One region of the Agrobacterium sp. CG674 genome, then DNA from elsewhere that is predicted to be linked to it. Evidence: predicted binding sites of a transcription regulator. Region 1 holds the regulator's gene; each other region holds the start of a gene.
The links. Region 1 encodes LexA, which represses DNA repair genes until DNA is damaged. Its sites were predicted from a motif close to TGTTCNNNNTGTGTTCNG; they were not measured.
Positions count from the first base shown of each region.

Region 2: ACQZ51_RS20010 (ImuA family protein) is a predicted target of LexA. The motif match lies at 3,397-3,414, and genes of this name have one in related genera.
Region 3: ACQZ51_RS01475 (YifB family Mg chelatase-like AAA ATPase) is a predicted target of LexA. The motif match lies at 2,418-2,435, and genes of this name have one in related genera.
Region 4: ACQZ51_RS00700 (DNA recombination protein RmuC) is a predicted target of LexA. The motif match lies at 3,652-3,669, and genes of this name have one in related genera.

Region 1 covers NZ_JBNWDZ010000003.1:226,960-234,630, reverse strand. Annotated here, with positions in the region: gene eno (phosphopyruvate hydratase) at 1-601, opposite strand, end outside; gene kdsA (3-deoxy-8-phosphooctulonate synthase) at 825-1,673, opposite strand; gene lexA (transcriptional repressor LexA) at 1,917-2,639, shown strand; gene ACQZ51_RS10305 (glutathione S-transferase family protein) at 2,991-3,674, shown strand; gene ACQZ51_RS10300 (ComEC/Rec2 family competence protein) at 3,705-6,023, opposite strand; gene gltA (citrate synthase) at 6,451-7,671, shown strand, end outside.
Region 2 covers NZ_JBNWDZ010000009.1:22,065-29,735, reverse strand. Annotated here, with positions in the region: gene ACQZ51_RS20020 (error-prone DNA polymerase) at 1-1,150, opposite strand, end outside; gene ACQZ51_RS20015 (Y-family DNA polymerase) at 1,147-2,658, opposite strand; gene ACQZ51_RS20010 (ImuA family protein) at 2,579-3,331, opposite strand; gene ACQZ51_RS20005 (ABC transporter ATP-binding protein) at 4,426-5,199, opposite strand; gene ACQZ51_RS20000 (ABC transporter substrate-binding protein) at 5,203-6,180, opposite strand; gene ACQZ51_RS19995 (ABC transporter permease) at 6,229-7,068, opposite strand; gene ACQZ51_RS19990 (LLM class flavin-dependent oxidoreductase) at 7,077-7,671, opposite strand, start outside.
Region 3 covers NZ_JBNWDZ010000001.1:292,217-299,887, reverse strand. Annotated here, with positions in the region: gene ACQZ51_RS01475 (YifB family Mg chelatase-like AAA ATPase) at 797-2,329, opposite strand; gene dut (dUTP diphosphatase) at 2,481-2,951, opposite strand; gene ACQZ51_RS01465 (peptide chain release factor 3) at 3,042-4,625, shown strand; gene gshB (glutathione synthase) at 4,680-5,636, opposite strand; gene ACQZ51_RS01455 (cupin domain-containing protein) at 5,740-6,246, opposite strand; gene ACQZ51_RS01450 (sn-glycerol-3-phosphate import ATP-binding protein UgpC) at 6,348-7,451, opposite strand; gene ugpE (sn-glycerol-3-phosphate ABC transporter permease UgpE) at 7,453-7,671, opposite strand, start outside.
Region 4 covers NZ_JBNWDZ010000001.1:141,825-149,495, reverse strand. Annotated here, with positions in the region: gene dapE (succinyl-diaminopimelate desuccinylase) at 1-648, shown strand, start outside; gene ACQZ51_RS00720 (hypothetical protein) at 635-1,231, shown strand; gene truA (tRNA pseudouridine(38-40) synthase TruA) at 1,245-2,051, opposite strand; gene fmt (methionyl-tRNA formyltransferase) at 2,051-2,986, opposite strand; gene def (peptide deformylase) at 3,038-3,550, opposite strand; gene ACQZ51_RS00700 (DNA recombination protein RmuC) at 3,701-4,897, shown strand; gene ACQZ51_RS00695 (ribokinase) at 4,959-5,858, shown strand; gene trmB (tRNA (guanine(46)-N(7))-methyltransferase TrmB) at 5,866-6,564, opposite strand; gene metK (methionine adenosyltransferase) at 6,672-7,671, opposite strand, start outside.

The DNA of each region.
Region 1 (7,671 bases):
CATTGGTGTTGAAACCCTGCGCAGACAGTTCCTTCTTCAGAACGTGGAAGATTTCAGCGCCGATACGCACCGCGTCACGGATATTTTCCGCGCCGATTGGCATGATCATGAATTCCTGAAAGTCGATTGGGTTATCGGCATGCGCGCCACCGTTGATGATATTCATCATTGGGACCGGCAGCAGATGCGCGTTTGGGCCACCAACGTAACGATAGAGTGGCAGGCCTGTGGTTTCGGCAGCAGCTTTTGCAACAGCCAAGGAAACGCCGAGGATGGCGTTTGCACCGAGGCGCGACTTGTTCGGCGTGCCGTCGAGTTCGATCAGCGTCTGGTCGACATGGATCTGGCTCTCGGCATCGAAACCGCCCAGCGCATCGAAGATTTCCGTGTTGACGGCTTCGACTGCCTTCTCGACGCCCTTACCGAGGTAACGCTTACCGCCATCGCGCAGCTCTACAGCTTCATGTGCGCCGGTGGATGCGCCCGATGGAACCGCTGCGCGGCCGAAGGAGCCGTCTTCAAGATAGACATCTACCTCAACGGTCGGGTTGCCGCGGCTGTCGAGAATTTCGCGTGCGATAATGTCGGTAATGGCTGTCATGATCTCTCCCTTAGGATTGGAACAGTGTTTTTCAGGTGCATGTCTTAAAGCGCATGAGGGAACCTGTGAAGAAGTTTCAGATTCCGGCTTGCGATAAAAACACGTCGCCAGAGCGGCGAGTCGTTTGGTGGTCGTCTTCCGCTGTAGCCGATGCGGAAGAAATTACAATGACAAGCCCCGTCCTGCGCGATGGTTTCCTTCGACGCCTCTCGGCGCCGAACTATCAGGTGGACTTGGTGATATTGTCGAAAGCCAGAAGTTTTTCGAGAAGCTTCGGCATATCTTTCAGGTGAACCATGTTGGGGCCATCGGATGGCGCATTATCAGGGTCTTCATGCGTTTCTATGAAAAGACCGGCAACACCAACTGCCACCGCCGCGCGTGCCAATGTTTCCACGAATTCGCGTTGACCGCCCGTCGAGCCACCCTGCCCGCCCGGCTGCTGAACCGAATGGGTCGCGTCGAATATCACTGGCGCACCGAGCGATGCCATGATTGGCAGTGAGCGCATATCCGACACTAGAGTATTGTAGCCGAAGGATGCACCACGCTCGCACAGCAGCACATTGGAGTTGCCGCTGTCATTTAGCTTGGCCAGCACGTTCTTCATGTCCCAAGGTGCCAGAAACTGGCCCTTCTTTACGTTGATCACTCGGCCGGTCTTTGCAGCAGCCACCAGCAGGTCCGTCTGACGGCTGAGAAATGCCGGAATCTGCAGAATATCTATGACGGGCGCGACAATGGCGCACTGCTCTTCGGTGTGAATGTCCGACAAGACTGGAAATCCGAACTGCGCCTTCAATTCTGCGAAAACTTCAAGCGCCTTGTCGATGCCAATGCCACGCTGGCCCGAAAGCGAGGTGCGGTTGGCCTTGTCGTAGGATGATTTGTAAACCAGACCGATTCCCAGCTTGCCACAGAGTTCGGCCAGCGTTTCGGCAATCATGAAAGCATGGTCGCGGCTTTCCATCTGGCACGGACCGGCAATCAGGGAAAATCGTTCGGTGTTCGAGAAAGAGACCGCTCCAGCGCCCTCGCCGGCAATGACCTTCAGATTGTTCGTCGCACTCATGGTTTTCCCTTGGAACAAATGAAACAGTGCACGGGCATCACGCCCGATCTTAGCAACGCATGTAGCAGTAAGCCGACAGCGAGTCACGGTATAGGAGCGGTATTCGGCGGGATTGTGGGCAACGTTGAAACTCGTTTGTACTTTCACTGAGTTTTAAGGGATTGCAGAACACATATGGAACAGATAGTGTTCGTTCTGTATTTGTTTCCCGAATCTCCGCCTCGAATCGTCAAGGGTCTCTTCATGCTCACGCGCAAACAGCAGGAACTGCTTCTATTCATTCATGAGAGAATGAAAGAGTCCGGCGTGCCACCATCTTTCGATGAAATGAAGGATGCACTCGAGCTTGCCTCCAAGTCAGGCATCCATCGGTTGATCACAGCCTTGGAGGAGCGCGGTTTCATTCGCCGGCTACCAAATAGAGCCCGTGCGCTTGAGGTTATCAAGCTTCCCGAATCATATTCACCCCCAGAAAAGCCACAGCGCGGCTTCACGCCAAGCGTTATTGAAGGCAGTCTGGGCAAAGCTGCAGCGGTCGAACAACGGCCTCAGCCATCATCTTCCAACAGCAGAAACTCCGAATCAGTCAGCGTACCGGTCATGGGACGCATTGCAGCGGGCGTGCCAATCTCCGCCATCCAGAACAACACTCATGATGTGGTCGTGCCGATGGATATGCTGGGTGCAGGCGAGCATTACGCGCTTGAGGTTAAAGGCGATTCGATGATCGAAGCCGGTATATTTGACGGCGATACCGTCATTATCAAGGATACCAGCACCGCAAATCCCGGAGATATCATCGTGGCTCTGGTGGACGAAGAGGAGGCAACGCTCAAGCGCTTCCGTCGCAACGGCGCCTCTATCGCACTGGAAGCTGCGAACCCTGCTTATGAAACCCGCATATTTGGACCGGATAGAGTCAAGATTCAGGGAAAGCTGGTTGGTCTGATCAGGCGTTATCACTGATCAGCTTGGAAAGCTCTGCACGCGCGTTTCATACGGAGTCTTAATTCTGTTGCGCTCGCGGGGCCTCAAGTCACCACGCAGCGACAACAAGGATGAAACTTATTAGCCGGGTATCCATTCCACTGTGATTGTGTGCTTTGTAGCGGATTTCCGTTATAGCGGCAGAGATTTTGCATGGGAATTGGCTGCTGCGTTTAGAATGCCGTTTGTGACCCACATTGATCGCCAAGCTGGTTACGGCCATCAAATAATTTGAATGATGCCATCGCTGTGCATGGCTTTATGCAAGAAATTCTCTGGGTTATTGATAGTCTTCTTCTTTTTGATCGCTGCCTTTCAGGAGCGCTGCTCATGTATCAACTTTTCATCGCCAACAAGAATTACTCGTCTTGGTCACTGCGAATCTGGGTGCTGATGCGCACGCTCGGAATTGAATTTTCTGAGCGATTCATGCGTTTCGATGACAAGGACCATGCATTTTCGGAGTTTTCACCGACATCGAAAGTTCCATGTCTTGTGGATGGCGATCTGACCGTATGGGAATCGCTCGCCATCACCGAATATCTTGCGGAAAAGCATGATGGCGTTTGGGCAGCGGATGCCAAGGCCCGGGCCTGGTCTCGCTCTGCCGCTGCGGAAATGCATGCGGGCTTTTCCACGTTGCGCAACAACCATCCGATGAGCGTTGGTCTTAGAATACGGCCATCTTCCATATCCGAAGCATTGCGGAGAGATATTTCCCGGATCGACGCCTTGTGGCAGCAAGGGCTGGCAGCCCATGGCGGTCCATTCCTGGCCGGGGCCGAATTCACGGCTGTGGATGCGTTTTTCTGCCCGGTTGCGTTTCGGTTCCAGACATATGGAACTGTGCTGTCTGCCGCGTCTAAGAACTATATGGATCACCTCCTATCCCTTCCGGCAATGCGAGAATGGGAACAGGCAGCCCTTCTGGAACCGTGGCGCGATGATGCGCATGAGGCCGAGGCGCGGAATGTGGGGGAATGGCTAGCGGATTTGCGCGCTGTCACGTCGTGACGTGCAGCGGCACGTTCAGAGGTGCGATGGCTATGGGCGGACTGCGAGCAGGTGTTCGATATGGGCCGGAATTACTGTGTTGAAGCTTTTGTCGCGCCAGTCGTAATGACGGTGCACCGTCCATGGCCGATCATCGCTCAGCATGGCAGCTCTTGCTGTCAGGACGGGCTTTGTTGCATCGCCCAGCCATAGCTCCATAGAACCGGTGCGACGCAAGGTTTCCTCAGTGACGAGAATGGCGCCGGAACGGCAGGTGCTGAAGGGAACGCTGCGTGTCGTGACGACAATATTGGCGATATCGCAGGCCAATCCCGCGAATGCACTGTCGAGCACCACCGCAACACTGACGCCGCTTTTGGATTTCGATATGCACCAGCTGTTTTTTCGGCAGGTGAATCCATCTGTTTTGAGAATAACCCGCTGCATTTCCTGCCGTTCTCTCGCTTTGTCTTGGTCCGTCAGCGTTTTGCGGCGTCCGGTTTGCGCGTCATCCCCAGCCTCGTCATCACCATCTGGTGACTTTTCTGCGTCAAGCATGTCAGCTGGAATGTGGCGCTCCGGCAGGGGCAGCGCCCTCGCCCACTGGTCATAGATGAAGCCCGATGCCCGCTGCTTTGTGGTTGCCACGGCATCGTCAGTCAAAAGAGCAACGAGCGACCCATCCTCATAAATCAAAAGGTCCGGTTTGCTGCTCCATTGCTCCGCGCTCAGCAGCACATAGCCCGCCGCAACGAAGGGTAGTCCGATCAATGCAAGCCGGGTGCGTAAAAGGGCGAGCAGTAGAAAACCTGTCGTCGACACAGCGAGGAACCAGCTGTTCTGCCGTCCAATCGTCACATCCCCGCCCCAGCCTGACACCGTTGTCGCGATGTCGATGACCATTGCCATGCCATACCCCATCACCTTGATGAATGGTCCATCGAGCCCGAACGGCATGAGCAGCATGCCCATCAGCGCAAACGGCATGACGATGAGTGACATGATGGGCATCGCCGCCAGATTTGCGGCAAGCCCATAGGTTGTGATGCGGTGAAAATGTTCGATGGTATAGATCGCGGTTGAAAGACCGCCAATGAGGGATGTCACGACTACACCACCAATGATGGTTGCGCATTTAGAAGCGGCGCTGAGCCACCACGGCGGATGCGCGATAACAGGGCGCTCGCGTTCTCCTCTCCACCGGCTCCAGGCCGCGAAGCCCGACACAAGAGCAAGCGTCGCAGCAAATGACATCTGGAAGCTCGGCCCCATCACCTCGTTGGGAGACAAGACAATGATGACGATGGCGGAAAGCGCAACATTTCGAACGCTGATCGATGGCCTGTCCACCAGAACCGCAACCAGCATGATCGACATCATCAGCCAGGCTCGCTCCGCAGAGACGGCAAAGCCTGATATCAGATAGTAGCAGAATGTCATGAGAAGTGCCGCAAAGGCGGAGATTTTCTTCACGGGCCATCGTTGCGAGAAGCCGGGAAAGAAGCTGAATACGGTTCGCATGCCAACAAAGAAAATACCGGCCGCGAGCGCCATGTTCAGCCCGGAAATCGCGACGATATGCGCGAGGCCCGAGATGCGCAAAGCCTCCATTGTTTCGTCTGATATGGCGCGTCTCTCATCGGTGACAATCGATGCAGCAAAGGCTCCGGCATCACCGCCGATCAGGTCGCGAATGCGGTTGGCTATGTTGCTTCTCAGCGCATAAAGCCGCCGATCCGCCGCCCCTGCCCACGTGCCGCCTTTCGCCTCGCCGGCCGGATCCGTCCACACTCGCGGCGCGCCATAAAAGAATCCGGTTGCACCAATGCCACCGAAATAGGAGCCAAAGGCGAAATCGTTCAGCCCCGGTAGAGCTGGACCGGAAGGCGGTGACAGGCGTGCCTTGCCGGTAATCGACGCACCGATCGCTACCGCTTCATGACGGCTGCGAGCAACCAGCGAAACCTTTTGCGGCGCGCGGGCAAGCTGCGGGGCTGATGTCTGCTTCAGCGCAACGACATATCGCCAGTTCCCCCTTGCATCCAGCTCGCGGCGTTCCACAGTTCCGGCAATCTCGGTCGTTACCGGGGTATCGAGAATGATCGTGCCCGCCCGCCGTGACTGCCCATCGGCCAAAACCATGCCCAGCACCACAAGCGCCCCAGCCTTCAAAGCCATGGAGATGGGTCCCTGCCTATAAGACAGGGCGCAAACGATGGTGATGGCACATGCGGCAAGCGAAAACAGAAGCCATTGCGGCGGTGTGGTCGGCAGGCTGAACCAGAGGGCGGCTCCTGCCGCGACCAACACGGGTATGAAGAGGAACTCGTGGCGGTGGTTTGCCTCTTCAGCAATACATCTATTCAACACGCGCCTGAGGCGCGCCATCGCCCCTAGACGTAAGTCCGATTGCTCATCTTTTCGAAGCGCGCTACCACTCGAGGTATGCAGGGGCGACAGCAAGTCATCGAGTTCTCCATGCGGAACGAACCTCGCCTGGGTCTCGCTAAAGTAATATTTTTCGTTCTGCGTATTCAAAGCCCGGCTCCCCCTGCCGTAGCCTTTCAGTTTGCAACTCTCAAAGTATTATTGCAACCATTTGCTGAGTTAAGGAAGCATTGACCTAGAATGAAACACTCTGCCTCGGAATCGCACCATTTTGGGATATTGGCGTGTCGCAATGCACAATTTGCCAGTTGGATAGCTTGGCATCATGGCTAGGATCATATAGCTAATCGGTAACGCTTAACAGGCTGGTGCGTCATCCCGCATCGCCCGCATATATCGGAGGTATGGTATGACGGAATCAAGCGCTAAAGTGACCCTCGGCGATAGCACGGTCGATCTCCCTGTCCGGGAAGGCACGATCGGACCCAAGGTCGTAGATATCGGAACGCTTTACAAAAACACCGGCACCTTCACATACGATCCCGGCTTTACGTCGACTGCCTCTTGCGAATCCAAGATCACTTATATCGATGGTGACGAAGGCGTGCTGCTTCACCGCGGCTACCCCATTGAGCAACTGGCTGAACAGGGTGACTTCCTCGAAACCTGCTATCTGCTGCTTTACGGCGAATTGCCGACTACCGCACAGAAGAAGGACTTCGATACCCGGGTTACGCGCCACACCATGGTGCATGAGCAGATGAGCCGCTTCTTCACCGGTTACCGCCGCGACGCCCACCCGATGGCTGTCATGTGCGGCACGGTCGGCGCTCTCTCGGCCTTCTATCACGACTCCACTGACATCACAGATCCGCACCAGCGCATGGTCGCGTCGCTGCGCATGATCGCGAAGATGCCGACAATTGCGGCAATGGCCTATAAGTACCACATTGGCCAGCCCTTCGTTTACCCGAAGAACGATCTGGATTATGCGTCTAACTTCCTCAACATGTGCTTTGCCGTTCCATGCGAAGACTACAAGGTTGATCCAGTTCTGGCCCGCGCCATGGACCGAATCTTCATCCTGCATGCCGACCATGAGCAGAACGCGTCGACCTCGACTGTTCGTCTTGCTGGCTCGTCTGGTGCAAACCCGTTCGCGTGTATCGCTGCCGGTATCGCTTGCCTCTGGGGCCCCGCCCATGGCGGCGCGAATGAAGCTGCGCTCAACATGCTCAACGAAATCGGTTCAGTTGATCGCATTCCCGAGTTCATTGCCCGCGCCAAGGACAAGAACGATCCGTTCCGCCTGATGGGTTTTGGCCACCGCGTTTACAAGAACTACGATCCGCGCGCCAAGATTATGCAAAAGACGATGTACGAAGTGCTGGAAGCCACCGGCAACTCGGATGATCCGATCATGCAGGTTGCGCTCGAACTGGAAAAGATCGCTCTGTCCGATCCTTACTTCGTCGAGAAGAAGCTGTATCCGAACGTCGATTTCTACTCCGGCATCACGCTGAAGGCGCTCGGCTTCCCCACAACCATGTTCACTGTTCTCTTCGCGCTCGCCCGCACCGTCGGCTGGATCGCACAGTGGAACGAAATGATCGAAGACCCACAGCAGCGC
Region 2 (7,671 bases), on a different contig from region 1:
CCTCTCGCCGTTCGTGCTCGAAATCGACATCGATATCCGGCGGTTCGTCACGCTCCTGGCTGATGAAGCGCTCGAACAAAAGGTCATTCGTTGAAGGGTCGATGCTGGTGACACCGAGAATATAACAGACGGCAGAGTTCGCAGCCGATCCTCGCCCCTGGCAGAGGATTCCCTGCGAGCGCGCGAACTGAACGATGGAAAACACCGTCAGAAAATACGGCGCATATTTCATCTTCTGGATCAGGTCGAGTTCATGCCGGACCGTAGCCAAAACCTCTGGCGGCATACCTTCCGGGTATCGGTCTGGTACACATTCCCAGACATAGTGTTCGAGAGACTCCTGTGCGGTCTTTCCTGGAACGATTGCTTCCTCAGGGTACTGATAGGTCAATTCCTCGAGTGAAAACTTGCACTGATCGACAATCTCCATCGTCCGCCGCAATGCTTCGGGATAGCGCGGAAACAGGCGTTCCATTTCTTCTGGCGGCTTGAGATATCTGTCGGCATGACGTTCGCGCTCGAAGCCGACGTCGTCGATGGTCGATTTGGTACGAATGCAAGTGACGATGTCCTGAAGCTGCCGCCGTCCGGGTTCATGAAACAGCACGTCGTTGGTGACGACGGTTTTGACCTTGTGGCGCGTGGCCATGTTGGAAAGATCGTGTAGCCGAAGCTGATCATTTGGTCTGCGGCGCAGGCAAAGGGAAACATAGGCGCGATTGCCGAACACCTCCGCCGTCTTCCTGAGCTGAAAGGCACATGTGTCGTCGGCGAGATCGGGTATGAGGATGCCGATCATGCCATCGGCGTAGGTCATCACGTCGTCCCAATGGAGGATGCAGTTGTTCTTGCCGCCTCGCCCCTTGCCGAGCGTGATCAGCCGGGTCAGACGTGAATAAGCGGCGCGGTCCGTCGGATAGACCAGGATCGACATGCCATCCTGTAAATCCAATCGGCAACCGACGACGAGCCTCAGACCTGTCGCGCGCGACGCTTCCAGTGCCCGGATGATGCCCGCAAGTGAATTGCGGTCGGTGACACCGATGGCATCGATGTCGAGGCTTTTGGCGGTCTCGAAGAGTTCGGTCGCGCTACTGGCACCGCGCAAAAACGAGAAATGGGTGGTGACCTGAAGCTCGGCGTATCTCATGCGAATATTCCCTGGACGAACCATTTGTGCGACCCGGTTTCGCTATCCACGCCGTCGCCTGCCCGAAAAACCCAGAGACGTTCGCCTGCTTCGTCCTCGATCATGAAATAGTCCCGCACTGCGGCCCACTCGGATGTTCGCTGCCACCACTCGCCGAATATCCGCTCCGGGCCATCGGCGCGTTTCACCTTGCGGCGCTTGCCACGCCATGTGACGGAAACGGGAGGGTGGTCGGGCATCAACGCGATAACCTCGACCAGTTCGGGACGAGCGAGCAGTCGCACCGGACGCGGCCAGTGATGGGACCAGGAAACGACAATGTCATCTGCAACAGGCGCAATACGCTGAACGCTGCGCTCGGGAACGTCGGAGGCAACGGGTGCAAGACGATAGACACGCTGTCCACGGTTGCCGAAGATGTCGATGAGCGGGGTGATGTCCGCGATCTCGTCTTCGACAAGCGAAGACGCCCTCTGTGTCTCTTCAAGCGGCTCGACCATGATGGCCGCAAGGGTAAGCTTCTCGATCCCGAAACCCGGATCAATCTTCTCGGTCCTGTCGCGAAACAACTTCGTCAACCATGAGACATCGCGGGCGGCCTTTGCTGTTCCTGCGCGCAGTGCCTGGGTCGTGTTGTCGACCTTATGAACAATAAGATCGACGCGGCGAACACCCAGGCCCTTTTTCTGGAGTTGATTGCAGAGTTCGGTGACCAGGCGACCAACATATTTGTCGATCGTTTCGGCTGCCCCGATCGGCTCCTGGAAAATGCGGCTGACTTCGATCCGTTCGGGCGTGCGAATGGGGTCTATGGGTTCGCCGATGCGGCCGAAGATCTGGTCGAGGCGGCGTGCGATTTCTGGTCCGAAGCGCAGTGTCAACGGTGCCCGCGGCGTCGCAGAAAGCTCACTAATGGTTCGAAAGCCGAGCGTTCTCAGATCGCCGGTCATCTTTTCAGGCAGACGCAGCAGGGAAATCGGCAATCGCTCGACCGCTTTTACGGTTTCGCCGCGCGGTACGATCACCGTCTCTCTGGTGATGGCACGTGCGCAGGCATGAGCGGCACCCCATGTATCGGCAATGGCGACACGGGCGGTCAGCCCCCTGCCCCGAAAGCGATTGGCAATCCCCGTCAACATGGCAAGCTCTCCGCCCCGGAGATGGTCGGCACCATCTGTGTCCATGACGATGCCATCTGGCGCATCGACTGCGACGATCGGAGAGTATTGGCTCAGTGCCCAGAAGGTAATGCGCTCCAGCGCGTCGGCGTCAGCCTTAGGATCGGCATCGATCATCATCAGCCCCTGAAACAAGGCCTGTGCCTTTGCTGCCTGCATGCCAACACGCAGGCCTGCCTTTTTCGCTGCAGCATCGGCTGCCGAAACCCAGCGTTTCGCTCCGGATTTAGCGATCACGGCGATGGCCTGTTCAGCCGGAATGCCGGGATCGGCTCGACGTATGCGATCCGTCGACAGATCCGGAAGGTAGATCGATACGACCCTGGTCATCACACGCTCCAACGATAAATTCGGCACATTCGCCAGCACGCGACCGCATTAGTTCCAGCAACCATCTTGCCCGCCCGACACCAGGCACGGGTAAGTCCTGCGACGGCAGCACACTCACCCTCCACCGGGTGGTCGACGCCGTCGGCTGCCCAAAATCATTGGCTTCCGTCTGTCGTCGCCACCTGCGGACAACAAGCGCCAGGCTTCCCTTTTTTTCCGCCGCAAGCTGAAGCCGCCGGCTCGCCAACATCGGCAGCCGCACGACCTCGCCGACGACAGCGCCTAGACCACCGAAGGACAGCGCCTCCTCCATAGAGGCGAGAACATCCTCCTCGCGATCGCTTTCCACGAAGATCACCCGGTTAGCGTTGAGACCTGCTTGCGCGAGTGCAGGAAAGAACAAATCTGGCCGTGTCAGACACCAGACGATCTTGCCTTTGGTGCGGGCGGCAACGCCTGCCACGAACAGGGCCGCTGCCGCGCCATCTACGGTTCCGGCGCCCCCGCCAGCGAATTCGTGAACCGCACCTCTGGTGAGACCGCCGCCTGGAAGCACCGCGTCGATCGCGCTCACCCCGAACGGAAGACATTCCGACTGCTTCGCGACCACGCCTTGCAGTAAGGAGATGCGATCACGCAGATCGGCTATGACATGCTCGCGCGCAGCAGCCATCGTTCACGCAATCCTTCCGGCTCGTGTGGTTTAGGGGAACGACTTCATGCCGCTTTCAATGTTGAAGTTCACGTTCTGTTCCTGCGCGCAATAAGAGTCAAGAGGCGCCAAATTAGGAACGCAGTCCTCTATCTTTAGCAATTCGAGAGATTCGCAAATTGAATCAGTGAGTAAGATTTGGACTCGCGCCTGGTGACAGGAGCAAAATAATTTTCCTGTGCTGACGATCAGATGCATTTAAGAGGACATTCAAGCTGGGCCTATCGGCAGGCGTCCTAATCCTGCACGTGATAAGCTCACTCGCGCCAAACTGATCAAGGATTTAATAGCCGCACGCCGGGCAGTTCGCCACGCATCAGCCAGCTCGCCAGAAATTTTCGAAGCGCGAAAGAGAGTAGACGCCACCAAGGTCGCCCTTGGAGCACGCGGTCCGGCTTGGTGGGATGACTGGGCGGCAGATTTCAACCGGCACCTCGCCAAGAATACTCCATACGCAGCCTCGTTCGAAAAATTCAAAAGGGCCTGAGGTGGCAACCCCTGTCAAAGTCGATCAGCGATCTTGATGATAAGCTTGCCGACTTTCTCCGTCAAAAGGCATGATAACGGCAAAGTCGGGCTTATCGACGAAGCCGTAAATTGCGGAACTGCCATCGCTCCGTCGGATGCCGTCTTCCCTGACCTTCATCCACCTATTTTCATAAACGACCCTGCAGTTGATCCTTTCTATATCTGGCTTCGTGTCACTCATCGTTTACCTTGCAGATATTTTAAAGAATTACAGACCACATGACCGGCCTTCCCCTTTTTATTGCAAGGGAGGGGCGGTGTTCGCAAACAACTCCAGACAAATCTGCGACATCCAAGGTCTTGAACCAATTCGAACCGTCGGCTCAGTTTCCCTTGGTGAAGGATTGCAAGGCGACCAAAGACTTAGCCGGTCGAGAGCGGTTACTTTGGGGCGGCAAGCGAAGTTCTGGTTATAGGCGCCGTGTAGGAATAGCCGCCACAATGTGGAGGCTCGCTTCGCATACCGCGAGCCAAATCAAGGAAAGCGCAGTCGGCGCTGCGCATAACTCTTTTGCTGCTACCCCAGTTCAATGCAATCCAAACAACCCGAGCAGTTCCTCCCGCTGTCGCACGAAACTTGAAGCGCTACGATCGCGAGGCCGGGGCAAATCAATGTTGATCAGCAGAGGTTCACCGCCCTTTTCTCGCGGAAGGATCAGAATGCGGTCGGCAAGGAAAATAGCTTCTTCGAGATCGTGGGTCACGAGCACCGTCGTCACGTCCTCCTCCTTCCAGATCCGCGCCAGTTCTTGCTGCATGCTGATCTTGGTCATGGCATCAAGCGCACCCAGTGGTTCGTCGAGCAGTAGTATCTCCGGCTGGACGGCGAGAGCCCGAGCGATGCCGACCCTTTGCGCCATTCCGCCTGAGAGTTGACGCGGATAGGCGGTTTCGAAGCCCTTCAGCCCGACCAGGTCGACATAGCGCTGGGAGACAAAGCGCGATTCCTCGCGGGAAACGCCCCTGGTTTCCAAGCCAAAGGCGATGTTGTCGATAACCGTCAGCCACGGGAGAAGACGGGGCTCTTGGAAGATGACGGCCCGCTCGGTTCCGACGCCGCGGACGCGGCGACCATCGATCAGTACGTCGCCGCTGTCAGCCTCCTCAAGCCCCGCGAGAATGCGCAGGAGCGTCGTCTTGCCGGAGCCGCTGGCACCGACGATGGCGAGGCTTTCGCCGGAGCGGATGGTAAGGTTCAGGTCTTTCAGGATCGGCAGCGGCTGTCCGTTTAGGGTGAAGGTCTTGGAGAGGTGACGGATCGTCACCTCTCCACAGATGGTGTTGAACTGAGCGAGGGCCATGGATCAGTTGCTCGCAGTTTCGGAGGTGTAGAGAAGATCAATGGCCGAGAGCTGGCCTTGCTTCAATTTGCCCTCTCGGACCAGAACGTCGATCCAGAACTGCAGGTCACGCTCGACCGCCTTGCCGCCTTGACGCACACCATAACCACGGAAGTACTGAGCGATATCACCGTTCTCGCCGCGTTCGGCCAGAGCCTTGGCGAAGATTACCGTGGTTTCCTTAGGATGCTCGCGGGCATAGTCGAGAGCGCGCTCGGACTGTTCGACGAAGACCTTGGCGGCTTCCGGGTGCTTTTCGATGAAGTCCCGGCGCAGCACGACGAAGCCACCGGCGATTTCGCCGAGCACATCGGTATCGTCGAAGATCGCACGTAGACCGCCCTTCTGCTTCGCCACGCCTTCAAAGGTCGTCTGCCAGTAACCGAAGGCCGAGATGTCGACCTGCCCCGAACGGAGGACCTGTTCAAGCTGCGGCCCCGGAACGACGATTTGGTTGGCGGCATCCGTCGGCAAACCGACGGAGTGCAAGGCTTCCCGGATCGTGTAGTCGAGATGGGCACCGAGCGTGTTCACTGCAATGCTTTTTCCGGCAATGTCCTTGATGTCGCGAATGGGACTGTCTTCCAGCACGTAAAAGATCGACTGCACTTCATCGTTGATGCCATTCGACGGATAGGCAGCGACAAAATCGTTGCCGCCGATGATTGAGTTCAAGACGGCAGAGGTGGCGGCACTGCCGATTTCGACATCGCCCGAGGCGAGCGCAATGAGCGATGCCGGGCCACCCGTGGCGTAACCGACATTCTCGATGGTGATGCCGGTGCCATCGAAATAGCCGAGTTCGGCGGCGAGTTCATGCGCCGACAAGCCGCCTTGGCTGGCGAGATAGCGAAACTTTACCTCTTCTGCGGCGAAGGCTGAGCCTGAGAGGGCGAAGGTGATTGCAGCGGAGAGGAGGAGCTTGCGGGAATGGAATGTCATGGGAAAATCCTTCGGATCACGAATTTTTGGATGAACTTTGGTACCTGGTTAGGCCCAGCGGCACAGATGCCGTTGCATAAGGACGAGAGCGGCATTGGCGGCGAGGCCGAGCAGCGCGAGAAGCAGGATCGCTGCGAACATAAGCGGGATCTGGAAATTATATTGGGCGTTCATCACCTGGAAGCCGATGCCCTTGTTGGCACCGATCATCTCGGCGGCGATGAGGAGCAGCAGTGCCGTCGTCGCGGAAAGACGCAGGCCGACGAAAATCGCGGGGACCGAGGCCGGCAGAACCACGCGGCGGAATATCTGTAGCGATCCGGCACCGTAGGTGCGGGCCATCTCGATAAGTTTCTGATCCACCTCCTTCACGCCGCCAATCGTCGACAACAGGACCGGGAAGAGCGTAGCCCAGAAGATGACGAATATTTTCGACGTTTCCCCGAGGCCTAGAAGCAGGATGAAAACGGGATAGAGGGCGAGCGCCGAGGTCTGGCGAAAGAACTGCAAGAGAGGATCGAGGGCTCGCTCAATGGCCCTCACCTGGCCCATGAACAGGCCAAGCGGGACGCCGAGCCCGACGGCAGCGACGAAGGCTATGCCTGATCGCTGTAAACTGATGGCTATATCGTCGACGAAGGCACCAGTTGCAATCGCGGTCCACAAGGCCCTGATGATCTGGTCCAACGGCGGAAAGACGGATGGGTTGACCCAGCCCAAGGTAGACGACGCCTGCCAGAGAACCAGGAAGGCAATCACAACTCCATAGCGCGCAAGGAAGGGTGTGATTGCCAACATCGCGTGGCTTAGCCAGCGTGGCGGGCGCGCCGCATCTGGGGCAGGGTCTAGGCCATAGGCCCTTCCGTGGCGGATATCTTCATAGGACATGGCGGACCTCACTCGGCTGCCTGCACGACCGAGCGGTCGGCTGCGTAGCGGTTGATTGGGAACGGCAAGCCGAGGTTTTCGCGGAGCGTTTGCCCCTCATAGGCGGTGCGGAACAGACCACGGCGCTGCAGCTCTGGGATGACGAGATCAACGAAGTCGTTAAGGCCCGTCGGCAGCCATGGCGGCAGGATGTTGAAGCCATCAGCCGCTTCGTTCTCGAACCATTCCTGCAGCGTGTCGGCGATCTGACCGGGGGTACCGACAATGGTGAAGTGACCGCGTGCCGAGGCGACCCATTGATAGAGCTGACGAATCGAGAAATTGTTCTCGTCGGCAATCTGGCGGATCAGCGCCTGGCGGCTCTTCATACCTTCCGTTGGCGGGGCGGGCGGCAGCGGCCCATCAAGATCGTAACCCTTCAGATCGAGCGTGCCACCTGTCAGGCCGTTGAGAAGACCAATACCGTCCTCTTCCAAGATGAGCGAGGTTAGGCGGTCATACTTCTCCCGCGCCTCAGCTTCAGTGCGACCGACAAAGGGCGAGACGCCGGGCATGACCAGAACGTGATCCGGATAGCGACCGAGGCCACGGGCCCGGTTCTTG
Region 3 (7,671 bases), on a different contig from region 1:
TGCCGGAAAACCGGTCGGACATGACCAAGATCCAACCCTTCCCCATTCCGGGCGGCGACACCCCTTTGGGATATCGCCTGCCAGTTCGGCCACACCTGCCTTCGCCTGACATCCGCGCCGATTGATCGAGGCGCGGGCACAAGCGATCCGTTTTCCGCAAGGTGTGCATCTGCCACTAGGCCGATGCTGTCCCTCGCGATCCGTCCGCACCATCTCTGGCACAGGGCAGATGCAGCGTGTTCCTGTGTACCGCCTGACTTTCGCCGTTCCGCCATCCGGTCGCGTTCGACCATAGGTGGAGGGCTGTCGGTACGCCCGGTGGCGCACAAACCGGACTGATGCAGACGCTTTACGAACCCGTCAGGCATTCGCAAAGCGCAAGCGTCAGGCCGGATCGAACATGGAGAAGATTGCGCCAGCCGGTCCGAAACCGGCGCTATCCCCTCACCCGTTGCCACCGGGGAGATCGCTGCCAGACCCCGGCGATGAAAGGTTGCGTAGCCTCATCACCACCAGCGCCGGTTCCGCCTCGCCGCAACGCCTTGCGGTGTATCCGAGGGCGGAACGGGGGCATTGTGCGGGTGATTCGCCCGTCATTGAGAAACTTGCGGAATGTTTTTTGCGATTTTCTGAAGGTTTTTATTAAGCTACTGATTCATAATGAAAATATCTTGCAATAGAGGAATGCTGGTGGTCGAGGCATGACCCTTCACCTCAAAATTCGACGACTGAGCTGCGCTAAGATCGTGATTTTCTGTCCTCTCCCACCAGGGGAGAGGTAACCGCGCGCCCTCGATCAAGCAGCCGCTGTCAACCGCTCCCCGGCGATACGGTAGGAAATGGCTTCGGCCAGATGAATGCGGGTAACGGTTGGCTTGTCATCCAGATCGGCAAGCGTGCGGGCGACCTTGAGGATGCGGTGATAGCCACGGGCGGAGAATTTCAGCTTCTCAGCAGCATCACGCAGCAATTGCAGGCCGGGCGCATCCGGTTCTGCGAATTTTTCGATCAGCGCCGTGGAGCAGCGGGCATTGGTGCGAATGCCGTTGAAGCCTGCGGCTGCGAAACGATCCTGTTGCAAATCGCGGGCGCGGGCAACGCGGAGTGCCACATCGGCGCTGGCTTCTGCGGCCATGGGACGGATGAGGTCGGCTGCGGAAACGGCGGGAACCTCGATGCGGATATCGATGCGGTCCATCAAGGGGCCGGAAATACGTTGCTGGTAATCCGTGACGCAGCGCGGACCGCGGGCGCAGGTGAAGCCGGGCTCGCCCGCCATGCCGCATTTGCACGGGTTCATGGCAGCGACGAGTTGAATTTCTGCGGGATAGCTGACGCGATGATTGGCGCGGGCAATGATGCACTCACCCGTTTCCAACGGCTGGCGCAGGGCATCGAGCGCCTGCGGTGAAAACTCCGGGAACTCATCGAGAAACAGCACGCCGTGATGGGCAAGCGACGCCTCCCCCGGCTTTGCCCGCATGCCACCGCCCACAAGTGCGGCCATGGTGGCGGAATGGTGCGGGGTGCGGAAGGGACGACGATCCGACAACTTGCCGCCGGAAAGTTGCCCCGCGATGGAATGGACCATGGAAACTTCCAGCAATTCCGACGCCAAGAGCGGCGGCAGGATGGATGGCAGGCGCGAGGCCAGCATGGATTTGCCCGAGCCGGGTGGACCGACCATCAAGAGATTATGGCCTCCGGCAGCGGCAACCTCCAGAGCGCGCTTGGCGCTCTCCTGCCCCTTGATATCGGCAAGATCAGGCAGGTTAGCGGGATTGGCGCGGATGGCGGCGACGGGGCGCGACAGCATCTGGGTTCCGCGAAAATGATTGACGAGCGCAATGAGGCTGCGGGGCGCGAGAATATCAAACTGAGCGCCTGCCCATGCGGCTTCTCCACCGCTATCTGCCGGGCAGATGAGGCCTTTGCCCTGCGCATTGGCACCGATGGCAGCGGGAAGCGCGCCGGATACGGCCCCGATGGTGCCATCCAGATTAAGCTCACCGAGAACAACATAGGCATTGAGCGCTTCTGCCGGGATGGCACCCAGCGCGGCCATGAGGCCGAGCGCAATGGGCAAATCGAAATGCGAGCCTTCCTTGGGCAGATCAGCGGGCGCCAGATTGACGGTGACCTTCTTGGCGGGAAGCGCCAAGCCGGACGCATGGAGCGCGGCCTGCACCCTCTCCCGGCTTTCCGCCACGGCCTTATCCGGCAGGCCAACGATCTGCATGCCGACCTTGCCCGGCGCGACCATGACCTGAACCTCGACAGGCACACCCTCTATGCCCTGAAATGCCACCGTATTGACGCGCGCAACCATGAAAGCCCCCATATGCGGACTTTAGAACAATCGCATACAGCGTGTATGCGTCCGCTTCTGCAACCTTGCACAGACGCCTACGCAAAACAAGAACAGGAAGTGAACAATTTCACTTATACCGGGCAGAAAAAGCGTGGCCGGTTGCAGGCAATCAAACGCCGGTGGAGCCGAAGCCGCCCGCGCCGCGTGTAGTCTGCGAGGTTTCGCTGACCTCGACAACATCAACCTGCGTGACCGGTGCGATGACCATCTGGGCGATGCGCATGCCGCGCTCGACCACGAAATCCTCCTGCCCCAGATTGGCGAGGATGACTTTGACCTCACCGCGATAATCGCTGTCCACGGTACCGGGCGTGTTGAGGCAGGTGATGCCGTTTTTGATGGCAAGGCCAGAGCGCGGGCGGATCTGTGCCTCGTAACCCTCAGGCACTTCGAAGATGAAGCCTGTGGGCACCAGAGCGCGGGTGCCGGGCGCAAGCACCAGCGGGGCGCCCTCTTGCACCGCTGCGCGCAGATCCATGCCAGCGGCCCCCGATGTCTCGTAGGAGGGCAGCTCGATGCCTGCCGCGTGGGGCAGACGGACAAGATTGAGGGCGGGGCGATTTCGGTTTTCTTGGGTCATGGCGCATTAGTTTTCCTTGTGCGGGCCAAGGTCAATTGCAAAAGCGGCCCCGAAACGCTAGATACCCCGCAATTCCACAGGATTTGTCAGATGACCGAAACACTCGCAGAGGCGGTTTCCCGCCGCCGCACCTTCGCTATTATCGCGCACCCGGACGCCGGTAAGACGACGCTGACCGAAAAGCTGCTGCTGTTCGGCGGTGCCATTCAGCTGGCCGGTGAAGTGAAGGCGAAGAAGGACCGCATCCAGACGCGGTCTGACTGGATGAAGATCGAGCGCGAACGCGGCATTTCCGTCGTGACCTCGGTCATGACGTTTGAATATGACGACAAGGTCTTCAATATTCTCGATACGCCAGGTCACGAAGACTTTGCCGACGATACCTATCGCACGCTGACGGCGGTTGACGCTGCCATAATGGTGATCGATGCTGCCAAGGGTATCGAGCCGCGCACGCTGAAGCTTTTCGAAGTGTGCCGCATGCGTGATATTCCGATCATCACTTTCGTCAACAAGATGGACCGCGAAAGCCGGGACATTTTCGAAATTCTCGATGAAATCGAAGAAAAGCTGGCGCTGGACACGGCGCCGATCACATGGCCAATCGGTCGTTCGAAGAGCTTCTGCGGCTCCTATTATCTGGCCAGCAACAAGGTTCGCGGTTCCGACAAGGAAGTTGAGGCAACGCAGGTCTCCGGCCCCAAGGATGTGGCCAGCCGTTTGCCGGAAAACGAGCGCCAAGCCTTTATCGAGGAAACGGAACTGGCGCTGGAAGCCTGCCGTCCGTTTGACCGCGAGGCGTTTCTCGAGGGTCATCTGACGCCGGTGTTCTTCGGTTCGGCGCTGCGCAATTTTGGTGTTCGCGACCTGATCAATGCGCTGGGCGAGATTGCGCCACCGCCGCGCAACCAGGTGGCCGATACGCGCACCGTGCATGCCGATGAAAACAAGATGACGGCCTTCGTCTTCAAGATTCAGGCGAATATGGACCCCAACCACCGCGACCGCATTGCGTTCGCGCGCATCTGCTCCGGCAAGCTGGAGCGTGGCATGAAGGCGCGGCTGGCGCGCACCGGCAAGCAGATGGGCCTGACGGCCCCGCAATTCTTCTTCGCCTCGCAGCGGCATATTGCCGACACGGCCTTTGCTGGCGATGTGGTGGGCATTCCCAACCACGGGACCTTACGCATTGGTGACACGTTGACTGAGGGCGAAAACCTCGTTTTCCAGGGCGTGCCAAACTTCTCGCCGGAAATTCTACGCCGCGTGCGGCTGGAAGATGCGATGAAGGCGAAGAAGCTGAAGGAAGCTTTGCACCAGATGGCCGAAGAGGGCGTCGTGCAGCTGTTTTCACCGGAAGACGGTTCACCCGCCATCGTGGGCGTTGTCGGCGCGTTGCAGCTGGATGTGCTCAAAGAACGGCTGATGGGCGAATATGGCCTGCCGGTCTCGTTCGAAATGTCGCGCTTTTCGATCTGCCGCTGGATCTCAGCCGAGCAGCCTGCCGATATGGAGAAGTTCCTGACCGTGAAGCGCGGCGATATTGCCCGCGATCTGGACGGCGACCCGGTGTTTCTGGCGCAGGATGCGTTTTCGCTGCGCTATGAGGCGGAACGCTATCCCGGCATCAAGATGGTGGCGATCAAGGAATACCATGTCGCAAAAGCGGCGTGACAACATTCAAATGAAAACCCCGGCTGCAAGGCCGGGGTAATATCTCAGACATTATCAGCCCTGCGCGTCGCGCTTTCGCTCGATGGCATCCCACAGCAGGCTTGCGACATCGGCACCGCCGAACTTCTTGACTTCGCGGATGCCCGTGGGCGACGTGACGTTGATTTCCGTCATGTAATCGCCAATCACATCGATACCGACGAAGAGGAAGCCGCGTTCCCGCAAAGCAGGGCCGATGCGTTCGCAGATTTCCCTTTCACGGGCCGTGAGCTCGGTCGGCTCAGGGCGGCCACCGGCGTGCATGTTGGAGCGGGCATCATTTTCCGCAGGCACACGGTTGATGGCACCGACGGGCTCTCCATCCACCAGCAGGATGCGCTTGTCGCCCTTGCGGACGTCAGGCAGATATTGCTGGGCGATATAGGGCTCGCGGAACATCTGGCCGAACATTTCCAGAAGCGAGGAGAAGTTGCGGTCATCGCGGGTGGAGTGGAACACGCCAGCGCCGCCATTGCCGTAGAGAGGCTTGAGGATAATATCGCCCATCTCCTCGCGGAAGCGGGCAATCTCGGCCACATCCTTGGTGATGAGGGTTGTCGGCATCAGATCGGCGAATTCGGTGACGAATATCTTTTCCGGCGAATTGCGCACCCAGGCCGGATCATTCACGACCAGCGTCTTGGGGTGGATGCGCTCCAAGAGATGCGTTGAGGTGATGTAGGCCATGTCGAATGGCGGGTCCTGGCGCAGATGGATGACATCCATGGTCGCGAGGTCGACGCGCTCGGGTTCGGACAGGGAGAAATGATCGCCCTTGATATCGCGCAGCTGCATCTGCTCCACGGTGGCGTAGATCTTGCCATCACGCATCGACAGGCGATCCGGCGTATAGTGGAACAGGCGATAGCCACGGGCCTGCGCCTCAAGACTGATCGCGAAGGTGCTATCGCCCGCAATGTTGATGCCGGAGACATGATCCATCTGGATCGCGACGTTCTTGATTTTGGCCATGCGCAGTTTCCTTTTGAAAGCCCGAAAGGTTTAGGGCAGCCAAGCTTCAAAGGCAACTGTTACGCCGTGGGGTATCTATGAGTTTTATTGACCTGTGCGAGGCCTATAGCGCTGGCGCTTTCACGGGCATCAGTTTGTTCTTGACGCGGTAGGCAAAGGCAATCGGTGCCGGGAACGGGCGGCGCAGAAAGGCGACCTTGCGCACATAGTTATTCACCCGCCACGTGGCCCAGGTGTCAGCCTTGAAATAGGCGACATCACCAGCGCGCAGCATGTGGATGGTACCATCTTCCGCCGTCACATGGACTTCGCCCTCGACGATATGGACGGTTTCATCCCAGCCGAAATACCAGCGGAAGGTGCCCGCCGTGCAATCCCAAAGGGCTGTGTGGGCGGCACGGTCGTCACTTCTGGAGTGGTCGGCCATGCGGGCAACGGGCTGGCCTTCGATGATCCAGTCTGGATTGATCGGGGCGGGCTTCATCTCCATGGCGTGCGATGCTTGCGACACGACGGGATCTGCCCTGCGGCTGCGGCTTCCAAACGGTATCGACGGCACGGAACGCGCCGCCATAGCCGCAACACTTGCGATCAGTACATGCAAAGCCATATTGCGCCCCCATTTTGCAATGGGAACGCCATATCACAAACCGCGTAAGCATGAACTTCCATAAATAGATTCAATTTTAACGGAAGATCACTTTTGGGAGATCAGTGGGCGCTAGCAAGCTCTGGTGCCTGATGGTGTGCGCTATGTGCGGCACCTTCGATGCGCTTGCCGGTTTCCCGGTCGAAGAAATGCAGCTTTTCCAGTGCGATGGAGAGCGACAATTCCTGCGGGATCTCGGTTTCCGATGCGCAGGCCACCGTCAGCGCCTGATCGCCAAGCATGCCGTGAATGAGGCGCTGCGAGCCGAGCTCTTCGATATATTCGACGCGGAAGGGCATGCCCTGTTCAGGGCCATGGACGAAGCGCAGATCCTCGGCGCGAATGCCGACCGTGACGGCACCGGAGGCAGGCGCGTAGCCGTTAAGCGACAGGACCGTTGGGCCGATGGCCAGACGATCTCCGTGGAGTTCGCCGGACAGAAGGTTCATGGCGGGAGAGCCAATGAAGCTGGCGACAAAGGTCGAGGCTGGCTTGTGGTAGACCTCCAGCGGCGCGCCGATCTGTTCGATACGACCGGCATTCAGCACCACGAGGCGGTCTGCCAGCGTCATGGCTTCCAGCTGGTCATGGGTGACATAGATGGAGGTGGTGCCGAGGCGGCGTTGCAGGCGCTTGATCTCACCACGCATGGAAACGCGCAGCTTGGCATCGAGGTTGGATAGCGGTTCATCGAAGAGGAAGGCGGCAGGCTTGCGCACGATGGCGCGGCCCATGGCCACACGCTGGCGCTGACCACCGGACAACGCACGCGGCTTGCGATCCAGATAGGGCGCAAGCTCCAACATGCGGGCGGCTTCCGCCACGCGCGCATCGATCTCTGCCTTTGGCGTCTTGCGGTTTTTCAGACCGTATTCGAGGTTCTGACGAACCGACATATGCGGATAGAGAGCATAGTTCTGGAACACCATGGCGATGTCGCGATCGGCGGGTTCCATGCGGTTGACGATCTTGCCAGCGATAGACACTTCGCCGTCCGAGATGGTCTCAAGACCAGCGACCATACGCAACAGGGTGGACTTGCCGCAGCCGGACGGGCCGACCAGCACGATGAATTCACCGTCGGTGATATCGATCGAGACGGAATCCACCGCCCGGGCACCGCCTGAGTAATTCTTCGACACATTGGCTATGGTGATAGCAGCCATGTTACTTCTCCGTCTCTGTAAGGCCGCGGATGAACAGCCGCTGCATGAAAATCACAATCAAGATGGGTGGCAGCATCGCCAAGACGGCGCCCGCCATGACGAAATTCCACTCAATGACGCCGTCCTGCACGGTGACCATGCGCTTCATCGCCATCATCAATGTGTAGTAGCCCGGGTCCGTCGTCACGAGCATGGGCCAGAGATACTGAACCCAGCCGTA
Region 4 (7,671 bases), on a different contig from region 1:
GGCCGTCGCGGATCACTGTCCGGTCGCATCAACGTCCATGGCGTTCAGGGCCACGCGGCCTATCCGCATCTGGCCGACAATCCCGTTCGCGGCCTGTTGCAGCTCACCCACGCGCTGATGGACCCGCAATTCGATCAGGGAACCGATAATTTCCAGCCATCCAACCTGGAAGTGACCACCATCGACACCGGCAACCCGGCAACAAACGTCATTCCGGCCAAGGCAACGGCTGCCTTCAATATCCGCTTCAACGATACGTGGACTGCCGAGACTGTCCGCGCCGAAATCATCCGCCGTCTGGATGAGGCCGCCGCCGATGGCGCGCTTCGCCCGGATCGCACGCCGGTTAAATACGATATCGTCTGGGCAGATCGTCCAGCTCATGTCTTCCTGACGCGCAACAATGCCCTGATCTCATCGCTCTCAGGCGCTGTGGCCGAAGTCACCGGCAATGAGCCGAAGCTATCGACGACTGGCGGCACGTCGGATGCGCGTTTCATCAAGGATTATTGCCCGGTGGTGGAATTCGGCCTCGTCGGCCAGACCATGCACATGGTGGACGAGCGCGTGGCCGTTGCCGATCTCGAAACGCTGACGCGCATCTATGAGACCTTCCTGCAACGCTGGTTCAGCCATGCCATCGGGTAGTGAAGTCGCGCTCTATATGAGAGGCCTGTGGCTTCTGTTTTTAGGCGATCCAGCCGGGGGACGTCTGTTGGACCTCACCGACCGTGGAATGACACGGTCCTTCTATGCCGCCCTTCTCTGCCTGCCATCCATGGCGCTATCCTGGTACTGGTGGCATGAGGCCTATGTTTCCGTCTTGCCGAAGGGCGTCGGCACCGGCGGCCTGTTCTTCGTGCGGTTGGCCATGGTCGAGGCCATCTGCTGGATGGTGCCGTTGATCCTCATCGGGCTTTTGCTGATGTCATTTGGCGCCAAGCAGAAGTTTTCGGCGCTCATCGTCGTCGCCAACTGGCTGTCGCTGCCGTTTTCCTATGCCTATGCGGCGCTGATCCTCATCGCGCTGCTCGTCCCCTCCTTGCAGGGACTGATTGCGATCCTGTGGTTCTCGCTGCTGCTGACGCTGGTGTTCAGCTTCTCGCGCATCGTCAAATTCTTCGTGCGTGAACAGCCTGTGCTGGTGGCCGCGATCGTCATGACGCTGCTCATTCCCGGCATGCTTCTCTCGGAGCTACTGCAACGTTTTCTCGGCGTCTATCCGAGCTGATCCTCGGGTGCGATCACGATAGATCGTCACCGTCAGCCGCAACCTCAGGTCGTGGCTTTCTGGGCGGTATCACATCGGGATAATCCACCTGCATGAAATAGAGGCCCTCGGGCGGCGCAACAGGGCCGCAGGCCTTGCGATCCCGAGCCTCGAGGGCTGCCTTCACATCATCCACCGTCATGCCGCCATCCCCCGCCAGTTTCAGCGTACCGGCAAAGGAGCGGATCTGATTGTGCAGAAAGCTTTGGGCCGTAGCGCGGATCTCGATCAGGTCGCCATCGCGTGTCACATCCAGCCGGTCAAGCGTGCGCACCGGGCTGTTGGCCTGACAGTGCACGGAGCGGAAGGTCGTGAAATCATGTCGCCCGACCAAAGTCTGCGCTGCCGCGTGCATGGCCTCATGGTCAAGGTCTTTCGATACCCACCAGGCGCGCTTGTGTTCAAGCGCCAGCCGCGATTTGCGGCAGATGATACGGTACAGATAATGGCGGCGAAGGGCTGAAAAGCGTGCGTCGAAATCCTCTGTGACCGCCTCGACATCAAGAATCGAGACCGCTTCGCCCGCCATGGACAGATGGGCGTTCAGCGCATTTCGCAGCTTGTAGGGTTCCCACTCCCGTGTCAGATCCACATGGGTGACTTGCCCCTTGGCATGAACGCCGGAATCGGTACGACCAGCACCGCGAAAGCTGACGGTTTCTTCTGTCAGCGAGAAAACCGCAGCCTCCAGCGCGCCTTGCACGGAGGGGCCGTTGGTCTGTCGTTGCCAGCCATAATAGGGCGAACCATCATATTCGACGGTCATGCGAAAGCGTGGCATCAGCCGAGCCTCGTGCCGACAGAGACCTTCGTGCCGCGCAGAAAATCATCCGCCAGCATGGGTTTGCCCCCGGCCTTTTGCAGGCGCAAAAGGCGAACTGCACCGCTGCCACAGGCAATTGTCAGCGCATCATCCAAAACGGAACCAGCCTCACCCATGCCGCTCGCAACCTGCGATTCCAGCACCTTCACCCGCTCGGCCTTGCCGCCGATATCCATTTCGAACCATGCGCCAGGAAAGGGCGAGAGGCCCCTGATGTGGTTGTGTACATCCTGACTGGAGCGGGAAAAATCAATGCGGGTTTCACCCTTGTCAATCTTTGCCGCGTAGACCACACCTTCGTCTGGCTGCAGGGTGACAGGCAGATCGCCATCTTCGAGCTTCAGCATCGCATCGCGCATCAGCCGCGCACCCGCCAGCATCAGGCTGTCATGCAGCGCGCCAACCGTCATGTCAGGCGTAATCGTGACGCGGGCTGTGAGGGCGACAGGGCCGGTGTCCAGCCCCTTTTCCATCTGCATCACCATGATGCCGGTTTCTGCATCACCTGCCATGATGGCACGCTGAATGGGGGCGGCACCGCGCCAGCGCGGTAGGAGCGAGGCATGGCCATTATAGCAGCCCAGCCGCGTGCCGCTCAAAATGGCATCCGGCAATAGCAAGCCGTAGGCCACGACAACCGCCACATCGGCATTGAAGTCCCTGAACGTTGCCCGGTCTTCCTCTGCCTTGAAATTGAGAGGTGTCAGAACCGGAATGCCGAGCAATTCGGCGGCCTGATGGACTGGTGATTTCTGCAGATCAAGTCCGCGACGTCCGCCGGGACGTGGCGGCTGCGTATAGACCGCCACGATCTCATGGCCTGCATCGACAAGGGCGCGCAAGGTGGGAACGGAAAAGTCCGGTGTACCCATGAAAATGATGCGAAGTGCCATGGATGCCCCCTGTCCCGCAGACGTACCCGTCGATCTGAAGAGATCGGCGGATCAGAATTTTGCGCGGGCCGCTTTGGTGAATTTCTTGATGACCATTTCCCGCTTCAATCGGGAAATGTGGTCGATGAACAGCACACCGTTCAGATGGTCGATTTCGTGTTGCAGACAGGTTGCCAGCAAACCGTCAGCCTCAAGCGTCTGCTTTTTGCCCTCGCGGTCGATGTAAGCCAATGTCAGGGCTGCGGGCCGCTCCACCTCTGCATAATAATCGGGGATCGAAAGACAGCCCTCCTCATAGGTCGAAACATCATCCGACACGGTGAGGATTTCAGGATTGATGAAAACGACAGGCTTGCGGTCCTCATCTTCACGCGAAATATCGATGACAAGCATGCGGCGCGGCACACCGATCTGAATGGCGGCAAGGCCAATGCCCGGCGCATCATACATCGTTTCCAGCATGTCATCGGCCAGCCGCGTGATCTCGGCATCCACCTGTTCGATGGGCTTGGATTGTTGGCGCAGCAAAGGATCAGGCAAAATAATAAGAGGTTTGATCGTCATGGCTTCCCCATAACGCATCTCTTCTTTCGAGGAAACAAAAAATAGAAGGCACCATCTGCTCCTTGAAAGACGGAAAAGCAGACTCATTTACGCCGTGGAAATGTTCATGCTTTGATCTGACGAATCACGGGAAATCTGTTAGATTTACTTATGAACATTGATTTTAACGCACTTGGTACGACAGCTTTCAGTCTTGGTGGCAACGACATATCGGTTGGCGCACTGCTTGCCCTTCTCCTTGTCGGATGTCTTGTCGCGGCGATCCTTATCTTGCGAAGGCCGCCGGTGGTTGACCAGTCGCGGGATGAGATCACCGAGCTTTTAAGAACTCAGTCGGAACTGCATGGGCGCATTGCCGCGATGACGGAGAGCCTGAGCGCCCGTCAGAACGAAATGAGCCAGACGCTGAACGACCGTCTGGACGGCATGTCGCAGCGGATCGGCACGACCTTGACTGAGCAGACCCGCTCCACGCATGAAAATCTGAGCAAGTTGCAGGAAAGACTTGCGGTCATCGATGCCGCGCAGGGCAATATTCAGGATCTGGCCAAGGATGTGATCGGCTTGCAGGCCATTCTTTCCAACAAGCAGACACGCGGCGCCTTCGGTCAGGCACGCATGGAAGCTCTGATTGCCGACGCGCTGCCCTCCGGCTCCTATAGCCTGCAGCCTACGCTTTCGAACGGCTTTCGGCCCGATTGCACCATCAGAATGCCCAACAATGCGCCGCCGCTGGTGATCGATGCGAAATTCCCGCTCGAAGCCTGGAATGCGCTGAAAGCAGATGATTCGCCGGAGGCAAAGCGGGCCGCCACGCAGCAGTTTCGCCGGGACATGGAAGTGCATATTCGTGATGTCGCCGACAAATATCTGATTTCGGGTGAAACGCAGGACACCGCCTTTATCTTTGTGCCGTCGGAATCGATCTTTGCCGATATTCACCAGCATTTTGAAAATCTGGTCCAGCGCGCGCACCGCTCCCGCGTCGTCATTGTATCACCCTCCCTCCTGATGCTGTCCGTGCAGGTCATCCAATCGGTGCTGAAGGATCAGCGTATGCGGGAACAGGCCCACCTCATTCAGGGTGAAGTGGCCCTGTTGATGGATGATGTGCGGCGACTGGATGAGCGGACGCGCAAATTGCAGTCTCATTTCGGGCTGGTGCAGAAGGATGTGGACATGATGTTGACCTCGTCTGACAAGGTGCTGGCGCGCGGTGTCAAAATCGAGAGCCTGGATTTTGCGCCCTCGCAAAAGGAAATCGCCCATCTGGAAGCCGAGCAACTGCGCCGCATTTCAGAGGTTCGCGCCGGAGCTGCCAAGCTGAGGGTGGTTGACGACGAGTGATACACCCGGCAAAGTCGCCGTCTGTTTCGACTTCGTTTTTACCCCCTTTGGAATGACCCGCATGATCACAGTTTTCGGCTCCATCAACATGGACCTCGTCGCCATATCCGACCGCCTGCCAAAGCCCGGCGAGACCGTGACCGGCAAATCCTTCTCGACCGCCGCCGGTGGCAAGGGAGCCAATCAGGCGCTGGCCGCACGGCGCGCAGGTGCCACGGTGAAGATGGCTGGTGCCATTGGTGATGATGCGTTCGCCGCGCCCGCCTTGACGCTTCTTCGCGATGCGAGAGCGGATCTGTCGCTCATCAAGACCGTGGCTGTGCCTACCGGAACCGCCGTTATCCTGATTGGCGAAGGCGGGGAAAACATGATTTCGGTCATTCCCGCCGCCAATGGCGAAGTTTCGGCTGAGGATGCAGACCGCGCAATTTCTGAAATGGCTTCAGGCGATATTCTGATGCTACAGTTCGAGGTGCCTGCAGATGCCATCGAGGCCGCGCTAAAGGCCGCCAAGGCAAAACGCGTCACGACCATCATCAACACGGCCCCTTTGACATCGCAGGCGCAGCGCCTGTCGCGCATGGCTGATATCGTGATCGCCAACGAGACGGAGTTCGAGCTTCTGATCCGCAAGGACAATCTTTCCGCCGAACAGCGTGAAAAGGAACTTGTCTCTCTTCACAATGAAACCGGACAGACGCTCATCGTCACACTGGGTGCAGAAGGCGTCATCGCCATTCGCAATGGAAAGCTGGTCAAGGCAAAGGGCCTGAAGATCGAGCCCCTGGATACGGTCGGCGCTGGTGATACCTTCTGCGGTTATCTCGCGGCCAGCCTCGATGCCGGTCTCGACTTTGAAGCGGCACTGCGCCGCGCCGCCGTTGCCGGTTCTCTGGCCTGCACCCGTCCGGGCGCACAGCCATCCATCCCTGTCGCATCCGAGGTGGACGCGAACATCTGATCGGCAATCAGGTCCGGATAAAGGTGAGATAGGCGGAGCTGCGACCCTCGCGCTTCGCCTTGTTCTCGTAGCGCGTGCCCGGCCATGTTGCGAATGGCGTCGTCCAGTCAGCAGAGACCTCAGCCGTCCATTCAAAACCGCCATGGCGCGCGCAATGCTGAAGTGTCCAGTTGAGATAGGTATCGATATCGGAGGCGAAACAGAACTTCGCGCCGGGTTTAAGCACACGGTGAAACCGCGCCAGATTGACGTCCGAGACGAAACGGCGCTTCCAGTGCTTCTTCTTTGGCCATGGGTCCGGATAGAGAAGATCGATGTGATCAATGGACGCATCCGGCAACCAGTCCAGCACCTGCGTCGCGTCATCATCATAAAGGCGGATGTTCATCAGTTCCCGCTCGCGGACCGAGCCCAGCAATTTTGCCATGGAATTGACGAAGGGCTCGACGCCGATAAAGCCCGTATGCGGATTTTCACCGGCGCGGTGAATGAGATGCTCCCCGCCGCCAAAGCCGATTTCGAGCCGGATGGATTTCACATCGGCCGGAAACAGTGCCGCGAGTGTCTGAGGTGGCGGCGTCGCAAGGTCGAGCTTTAGCAATGGCAGGAGGTTCTCGATGGAATCAGCCTGCTGCTCGCGCAGGGGCTTGCCTTTGCGCCGACCAAAAAACGCTTCCGTTGAGCGTGAGCGTCGTTCTTCCGTCATTTCCACACTCTCATGCAAATGGAGAACCCGCACCGTGCCTTCCATGGCACCGCGCGGGTTTCAGATTTTTCAAACCGTATCTCTCAATCAGCGATGATTGACAAGCCTTATGCGGCTTTCAAAGCATCCTTGAGCGGCTTGACCAGATCGAGCTTCTCCCAGGAGAAGGAGCCGTCACGGCCAGCCTTGCGGCCGAAATGACCGTAGGAAGAGGTCTTGGCATAGATCGGCTTGTTGAGGTCGAGGTGACGACGAATGCCCGATGGGGAGAGGTCGATGACCTTGCGGATCGCGGCTTCGACTTCATCTTCGCTGAGTGTGCCGGTCTGGTGGAAATCAACATAGACGGACAGAGGCTGAGCGACGCCAATGGCGTAAGACAGTTGGATCGTGCAACGATCTGCCAGTCCTGCTGCAACGACGTTCTTGGCGATGTAACGTGCCGCGTAGGCTGCCGAACGGTCAACCTTTGTGGTGTCCTTACCGGAGAACGCACCGCCGCCATGGGGAGCCGCGCCACCATAGGTGTCCACGATGATCTTGCGGCCGGTGAGACCCGCGTCGCCATCAGGACCGCCAATAACGAACTTGCCGGTCGGGTTGATGTACCACTGGCAATCATCGGCAATCTTCAGGTCGCCCAATGCTTCGCGGATGTAGGGCTCAACGACGGAGCGAACCTTCTTGGAGTCCCAGCTCGCGTCCAGATGCTGCGTCGACAGGACGATGGAAACGGCTTCCGACGCCTTTCCATCGACGTAACGCACGGTTACCTGGCTCTTGGCATCAGGACCAAGCTTTGCAGCTTCACCTTCGCCGCTTTTACGCGCCGTGGCCAGAAGCTGAAGGATGCGGTGCGAATAATAGATCGGCGCCGGCATCAGATCAGGCGTTTCCTTGCAGGCGTAGCCGAACATAATGCCCTGGTCGCCAGCGCCTTCATCACCCTGCTTGTCGGATGCGTTATCCACGCCCTGCGCAATATCAGCCGACTGCGGGTGAAGCAGAACGTCAATCTTTGCGGTCTTCCAATGGAAGCCGTCCTGCTCGTAACCGATATCGCGGATGGCCTTGCGGGCTGCTGCCTTGAACTTGGCGGGGTTGATA